Regions from separate parts of the Anaerosinus sp. genome, predicted to be linked through region 2. Evidence: a T-box and tRNA genes for the amino acid it is inferred to sense, from the RefSeq annotation. Region 2 holds a T-box; the other holds one or more tRNA genes.
What was found. The T-box of region 2 lies ahead of leuS (leucine--tRNA ligase). A T-box ahead of a tRNA ligase gene usually reads a tRNA of that ligase, here a tRNA-Leu.

Region 1 (4,211 bases), on a different contig from region 2:
TTTTTTTAAAGATGCGGTATTTTTTAATTTATATAAAGAATAAAGTATAATACTAAATCTTTAGGAGGATAAAAATCTATATGGAAGATGATTTTTTCTCTTTAAATAGCAATGAACTAATAAGTCTAAGCATATTGCTTACAGTAGTGTTTTCTAATCAATTAAATGCGAATCAATTAAATATCCTCGGTAATTTTCTTTGTAGTCTAGGCCAAAATATTTTAGTTATCCAAGCAGTCATCGGCGCTAACCCTAATCCAAATGCAATCTATACGATTTGTTCTTCAGATCAAACAAGTACAACAAATGAAAATAACTCTAATTCAGTAGATACCGCTACGCAGCTTTCTGAATTAGAGTCAAAAATTAATACATTAACAGAAAAAATGACTACACTTGAGTCAACCTTTAAAAAAACTTAAAGTCGACCAAACAATAACACCAATTCCAATCCCTACTAAAGCTACCGGAAGTGCTATAAACAGCAAAAACGATAATATTCCTGCGATAATAAGAAAAATCAATAACCGCGAAGTCCAACTAGACGCTCTAAAATTAATATTTTTTACAAAAATATGATGCTGCCCATCCATAGCATCATTAAATGAATAAGATTGGTTGTGTTCTTCATTTGATTCACTTTCAATAGTAACTCCATCATATTTTATTTTTTCTTCATGCGTTAAAATACGTACACTATTTTGAATTTCATTACCGCAATATGGACATTTATCAACTGCTTCATCGATTTCTTGATTACAATTTATACATTTCATATGCGCTCCTCCTTAAAAAACATAAAGCGAAAGGACAAATCCTTCCTCCGTTAAGTAACGCGAATCGAATTCTTGTAATTCTAATGTTTCAATTATATCATGCATTTGTTGATTTAATTCGCTATCTAGCAAATTTAGTTCACGTTTAAAAAAATCACTATTAATATGATGAATTCCATTCATTTCTATAAAAATAAGAAATATTGCACTTGCAATTAACTCCGCTTTATCCTGAACTTTCTTTCTCAGACTGGAGTAATCACACCACATCTTTAAAAGCAACTTCATATCATATATAGATAATTGATATTTTTTCGCCATAATCTGCAATAAAACTGTAACATTAAAATCTGGATCATCAATAATTGTATTCTGCTCAAAATGCACATTTAATCTTTCCGGCTGCACGACGTTTAGCTTTGCTAAATTAACTAAAATATCAATTGTATGTCTTACTAAAATAGCATGACGCTTAAAAAAATCTGCTATACCTGCGAGCGGATCTTGAGCTTTATATAATTCACATTGATGTAAGATTTCTTCCTTAATTCGTTTACGCAAAATCTTACTAACCGAAATACTACTAATATAATTTAACATTACGATACCATTCACATAGATATGACCATAAAATAGCATCTTTTTATAATCTCCAATTCCGTAATCTGGCATTGGTAATTTTATAATTTCATCTGTAAATAGATCTACACATTCTACCATCGAATTATTCAAAATACGCTTAATATAAAAAACAGTAAATTTTGCTTGTAACAAATCAGAAATGACATGCTTTTCATCATGTGTCAGTTCAGCTTGTTTCATTTTATAAAAATGCGCTAATGGCTTACTATCCGTTTCTATCAAGTGATAGTCAAATAAAAAATAATCCCAAAACCCTAACCAAAACTCTTCACCGTCATCCTCAGGGATAGCATTGAATGGACCTGAATATAAACTTAATGCTCGATTGAAATCTGCAATGAACTTCTCCCCTTTAAAATAACGTCCAATATCAGATAGCAAGCGTTCTAATAATAAATTTAGCTTATCAGCGATATCTTCTATCAATAAATCTGACTCCTGAAAATTTTCATCAAAAATTGTTATTCCCATAGTCATCTCATTTGGTAAAGATAAAGATTCAACAGATGAAAATTTCTGTTCCGCGTTATGCAATCCATCTAAACTTAAAAGTACATTCTTTTTAATTAAATATGCATAAAAATCTTTTAAGACAATAAAAATATCTTTTAAAGCTTGCTCCTCATCATTATCCTTTTTTACATCATCAATAATCCATAATAATAAATTTTGATAATCATCTTCTACTATTTTATCTAAGTCTACAAACTCTTCATATGTAACATAACGAAGAAAAGCCTGCAAAACTATCCATACTTCTTCTAATTCATCATAGCCTAAGCCCTGCCATGCTCTTTGGCGAAGATATCCATCAACGAGAGAACGGGTGATAATCGGATAGTAATCAGACAATTCCCGATAAAAATCTTGAATCTTCTCATATACGTTCTTCATTAAAATTAATAATCTCCTCTTTCTTTCCTGCATTATTCATTATATCATTTAAATAAAGAATCGACCACTATCTAAACATGCCAAAAAGCGGGAGATCATCTCCCGCTTAAAATCAAAATAAAAAAACACCATAATGGTGCCGAGGACCGGAATCGAACCGGTACGGATATTTCTATCCGCGGGATTTTAAGTCCCGTGCGTCTGCCAGTTCCGCCACCCCGGCATAATATATAATTTTGGAGGCGACACCCAGATTTGAACTGGGGAATAAAGGTTTTGCAGACCTCTGCCTTACCACTTGGCTATGTCGCCTTACTATGGAGCGGAAAACGAGATTCGAACTCGCGACCCTCGCCTTGGCAAGGCGATGCTCTACCACTGAGCTATTTCCGCATATAAAACTTACTTCCGAAAATCATGGTGCCTTAGGACGGAATCGAACCGCCGACACGAGGATTTTCAGTCCTCTGCTCTACCGACTGAGCTACCAAGGCAAATGGCGACCCGAAGGGGACTTGAACCCCTGACCTCCGCCGTGACAGGGCGGCATTCTAACCAACTAAACTACCGGGCCGTTATCAGTGACATCATTTATCATATCATTTAACAACATTAATGTCAACTTATTTTTTAATCCATCGCATATACCTCAGCGACAATTAATATTATATGTATTTTAAATCATATTGTCAATACTTTTTTAAATTAATCCAGCCTTTTTATATAAATCATAGAAATGATGCGTCGGGCCTACGCCCTTTCCTAATGAAAATCCATGTTTTATTGCAATCGTAACATATTCCTTTGCCACACGAACAGCCTCCTTTATCTCTAGCCCTTTTGCTAATCCAGCTGCAATTGCAGATGAAAAGGTACATCCCGTACCATGTGTGTGAATCGTTCGAATTCTTTTATTCGGAAAAACCATCATCTCTTTCCCATCATATAATAAATCACATGCATCACCTTCTAAGTGCCCACCTTTCACTACAACATATGCTGCTCCCATCTCATTTAATACAAACGCAGCTTTTTTCATTGATTTCATATCTATTACATCAAACCCTACTAGCGCACTTGCCTCATGTAAATTTGGCGTAACAATTAATGCTTTTGGAATAAGACATCTTTTTAATGTATCTACCGCCTCTGGTTTTAATAAATAGCTGCCACTCTTTGAAATCATTACTGTGTCTAATACAATATTCTTCGCATGATTTCTCTCTAAACTCTCTGCAACAGTTTCAATAATCATACTGCTAGATAACATCCCTATTTTAACTGCATTAACTGCAATATCTGTATATACTGCATCAATTTGAGCACTAATAATCGCCGAATCCATCTCTCGAATCTCAGTTACACCACAAGTATTTTGCGCTGTAATTGCAGTAATTGCACTCATTCCAAATACGCCTAAAGCCGAAAATGTTTTTAAATCTGCTTGAATTCCAGCACCACCACTTGAATCAGATCCCGCTATTGTTAACGCTGTTTTCATCATTATCTCCTGCCTTTTATATTCGTGACCGAATTTCTTTTAATCTTTCAATTAAATGTGCATCCAATTTTTCTTCTAAATCAACTAATTCTCGCGAATCAAAAGTATATGTCATTTCTGGAATTTGATTAATTCTTGCATCTCCAAAAAATTCATCTCGAAAAATATTGTAATAAATAATAAAATTACTTTCTTTTTCGAAATCGCAATAGTCAAAAATAATATAAGAGCCATTAATACATCGAACAGGTTCTGATGGATTAATAAATAAAGTAAACCCTTCTATTATTTTAGGTAATTTTTCTATATATTTCCATGTTAATATTTTTTTATCAATCACAATACTATCTAAATTATTTACATCAAAAATTGCAATACCCTTTAATGAATTTTCAAAG
Region 2 (4,211 bases):
GTTTGTCATCTTATAAAAAAATAAAGTGGCAGGCATTTTTCGGGGTTTTAGTATGTTTTAGTTTTATTTGTTATGCTATTTTTCAAAGTGCATGGTTTCAAAAGAAAGTGTTTTATCCATATCCGTACCGTGAATTGGTTATTGATTATGCTGCCGAAAAAAAACTCGATCCTTTTTTAGTTGCAGGAGTCATTTTAAGTGAAAGTAAGTTTAATTTTCAAGCGCGCTCGCACAAGGGTGCGATGGGTTTAATGCAATTAATGCCGGAAACAGCAAAGTGGATAGCACAGCAAATGGAAGATGAAGATTTCACTTTGGCAGAGCTAGAGGACCCGGAAATTAATATTCGATTTGGTACTTGGTATTTATCATCACTGCATAAAGAGTTTGAAGGAAATGAAGTTTTAATGCTTGCCGCATATAATGCGGGGCGTGGCAATGTAAAAGAGTGGATGGAAAAATATCAATGGGATATGTCGTTTCAAGATGTGAAACAAATTCCGTTTAAAGAAACGCGTGAATATGTAACGAAAGTGTTAAAAAGCAAAAACAAATATAAAAGTTTGTATCAAGAATAAAAGGCTGAAGAATTTACAGCGTAAGCTGTGTTCTTCAGCCTTTTATTATGAATTCTTTTCTTTGGCTCGCTTTTCACGAATACCGCACCAAATGAACAAACAAAAACCAATACAAAACACGATTAAGCTTGTCCATTGCGCTGATTTTAGTCCGAGAATAAGATTGTTGTAATCTCCACGTAAATATTCTAAAAAGAAACGGGCTAATGAGTAGAGCATCGTATAAAGAATAAATACTTGACCTTTGGCATGTCTGATAGAACGGAAAATAAGAAGAAGTGCAAAAATGACGATGTCGATTTGTCCCTCCCAAATTTCTGCCGGCCATAAAGGTTGATTTCCATAAGTTTGGTAAGCAAGAGTCGTTGTTGGATAGATGATGCCAAAGGAGCTACCCGTTGGATGCCCGAAAGCATCTCCATTAAGTAAGTTTGCAATTCGTCCTAAAGCTTGTCCTAAAATAATTGCAGGGGCAATAATATCGGCGAGTGCCCAAGTGTCAATTTTGTAGTATCTTGTATACAGGATGCCTACAATTGAGCCGAGAACAACTCCACCTTGAATTGCCATTCCGCCCTGCCAAACATAGAAAAGTTCATTTAAATGGTGTTGATAATAGCCCCAATCAAAGAAGAAAACATCCCATAATCTAGCACCTAAGATTCCGCCTAACCCACAATAAATTCCCATATCAATGATATGATTATGCCAGCGTCCATCTTGTTTAGCGAGAAAGTAGGCAACGCCTGTTGCTAAAATGATGCTCATGCTTAATACTAGTCCGTATGAGCGAATCGGAAAATCTCCAATAAAAAAAAGATATTGATGCATAGTGCCTCCGTTTATTCAATGATTTAACGAATTTAAAAATTATGTTATCGTCAAATCTATAATGATTTATGAAGTATATTATAGAAGAATTTATAACAATAATCAATTTTAGTAAAATAAAAAGTAATCCAAGGATTTTATCCATTAGGATTACTTTAAAAATATGTATTAGGGTTTAAGCATTTTTGATCCACTCTTCTAATTTGTTAATTAGTTCTTCGCGAATGTTGATGACATCGCTGCCATGCCACTCTTGACTTGTATCGTTGTCAAACCAAGCATCTTTTAAACTAAATCCATCAGACGGTGAAAGTTTTTCACAGGCTGCAGTAAGAATGCCGTCAAGCATACTTTGTTTTAAGCTTTTTCGTAATAGTTTTGCACCTGTTCTTTCTATAGTATTTACTTCTAGTTCATCCCCTAAACGGGAAATTTCTACACTGCTAAGCAGTTTATTTTGATTGCCTGCATCTAAAATTGCTTGTCTCGCTGCATTTACGGCTTGTGTGCGAGAAATATTATCGTCTAAAACATTTACTCTAACATTACCAATAATCAATTTGTACATAAACGCACCTCCCAATATTAAAGTTTATGCAACTTGCTTTTGAATAGAACTGGCTATGTACACATATGGAGTAAAGTGCTTATTTATTGATGAAAGTTGACTTTCTGCAGGTGAAAAGCTATAATGAACAAATGTATAGTATTTTACTAAAATTTTTTATCATTCGATGAAATAGAGTAGTAAACTTTATTTGCAGCACAGAAAGTTGGCGGGTGATGTGAGCCAATATGTAAAAAAGTTGAACTCGCTATGGAGATTCGGCTAATGGCCGACGCTGATTCGCGTTACAAGCATAAATGAGAGGACATCTAAGAGAGGTGTCAATCAGGGTGGTACCGCGATATAATCGTCCCTGGCAATATGCCAAGGGATTTTTTTATTTATTCAGGGACGACTAAAATTCGAATGGAGTAAAAGCTCCGCTGAATCAAGTCTACTTTACTTTGTAAATATTCAAGGAGGCACAAACGTGAACGAAAAATATTCTCCGCAAGAGATTGAGCGCAAATGGCAAGAAAAATGGTTAGAAAACAGTGCATTCAAAACAGAACTTGATAGACAGAAACCAGAATATTATGTACTTGAAATGTTCCCTTACCCATCAGGAAATTTACATATGGGGCATGTTCGTAACTATTCTATCGGTGATGTTATTGCTAGATATAAAGCAATGCAAGGGTTTAATGTACTTCATCCGATGGGGTGGGATGCATTTGGAATGCCGGCGGAAAATGCGGCAATTAAACATGGTGTACAGCCTGCTGAATGGACATTTAAAAATATTGAAAATATGCGTAGGCAACAACGTGAAATTGGACTTTCTTACGATTGGGATCGTGAAGTAGCGACTTGTACGCCGGAATATTATCGTTGGACGCAGTGGTTATTCTTATTGTTTTATGAAAAAGGATTAGCATATAAAAAGAAAGCGGCTGTGAATTGGTGCAATCAATGTAATACGGTATTGGCAAATGAGCAAGTTATCGATGGACAATGCTGGCGTTGTGATTCAGAAGTTGTAAAAAAAGAGCTGGAACAATGGTTCTTTAAAATTACTGATTATGCTGATGTATTGCTTGAAGATTTAAAAGAGTTAAAAGGTTGGCCGGATCGAGTAAAAACGATGCAGGAAAATTGGATTGGTCGCAGTGAGGGTGCAGAATTTAGTTTTGATGTTCCGTCAATCCAAGAGAAAATACCCGTTTATACAACTTGTCAACATACGGTATTTGGCGTAAGCTATGTCGTCTTGGCTGCAGAGCATCCAATGGTTGAAAAGTTGATTTCAGGTAAAGAAAACGAAGCACAAATCAGGGCTTTTATGGAGAAGGTACGCAACCAAAGTGAACTTGATCGTACTGCTACTGATGTTGAAAAAGAAGGCATTTTTACAGGGGAATATGCAGTAAATCCGTTCACTGGTGAACGTGTACCAATCTGGATTGCAAATTACGTATTATATGAATATGGTACTGGTGCAGTTATGGGTGTACCTACGCATGATGAGCGCGATTGGGCATTTGCAAATAAATATAATTTGCAAAAGAAAATTGTAGTAGTTCCAGAAGGAAAAACTTTAGTATTAGATGAGATGACAAATGCTTATACCGAAGATGGGGTTTTAGTTGACTCTGGTGAATTTACTGGAATGACAGTAGAAAAAGCAAAAGTTGCCATTTTAGATTGGTTAGAAAAAAATAATATTGGGAAACGTCGCGTAAACTATCGTCTTCGAGATTGGTTAGTTTCCCGTCAACGTTATTGGGGCGCGCCGATTCCTGTAATTTATTGTTCAGACTGTGGTGTTGTTCCTGTACCAAAAGAAGATTTGCCAGTAATGCTTCCAGCTAATGTGAATTTTGAAGCTGGTGCAGTGTCTCCATTAGCACAAGTTGAAGAATTTGTACATTGTACTTGTCCAAAATGTGGTGGGAAAGCACGTCGTGAAACGGATACAATGGATACGTTTATTTGTTCTTCCTGGTATTATATGCGCTACACCGACCCGAAAAATGAGAAAATGCCATTTGATAGTGAAAAAGCAAACTACTGGATGCCGGTAGATCAATATATCGGTGGAATTGAACATGCGATTTTACATTTACTCTATTCACGCTTCTTTACCAAAGTGTTAAAAGATGCAGGGTTAGTAAACTTTAATGAACCTTTCAAAAACTTACTTACCCAGGGAATGGTAATTAAAGATGGTTCAAAAATGTCAAAATCTAAAGGAA

Region 1: it encodes a tRNA-Leu, which carries the amino acid that the T-box ahead of leuS (leucine--tRNA ligase) is inferred to sense. The anticodon was not compared.

Annotation. Positions count from the first base shown of each region.
Region 1 covers NZ_CBDNNH010000021.1:73,556-77,766, forward strand. Annotated here, with positions in the region: gene ACWZFG_RS10795 (hypothetical protein) at 81-422, shown strand; gene ACWZFG_RS10800 (hypothetical protein) at 402-776, opposite strand; gene ACWZFG_RS10805 (hypothetical protein) at 789-2,312, opposite strand; tRNA gene ACWZFG_RS10810 (tRNA-Leu) at 2,447-2,535, opposite strand; tRNA gene ACWZFG_RS10815 (tRNA-Cys) at 2,550-2,624, opposite strand; tRNA gene ACWZFG_RS10820 (tRNA-Gly) at 2,631-2,705, opposite strand; tRNA gene ACWZFG_RS10825 (tRNA-Phe) at 2,731-2,806, opposite strand; tRNA gene ACWZFG_RS10830 (tRNA-Asp) at 2,810-2,886, opposite strand; gene thiD (bifunctional hydroxymethylpyrimidine kinase/phosphomethylpyrimidine kinase) at 3,013-3,813, opposite strand; gene ACWZFG_RS10840 (hypothetical protein) at 3,830-4,211, opposite strand, start outside.
Region 2 covers NZ_CBDNNH010000003.1:119,184-123,394, forward strand. Annotated here, with positions in the region: gene ACWZFG_RS02660 (lytic transglycosylase domain-containing protein) at 1-578, shown strand, start outside; gene lgt (prolipoprotein diacylglyceryl transferase) at 624-1,409, opposite strand; gene ACWZFG_RS02670 (hypothetical protein) at 1,585-1,977, opposite strand; T-box leader at 2,135-2,334, shown strand; gene leuS (leucine--tRNA ligase) at 2,447-4,211, shown strand, end outside.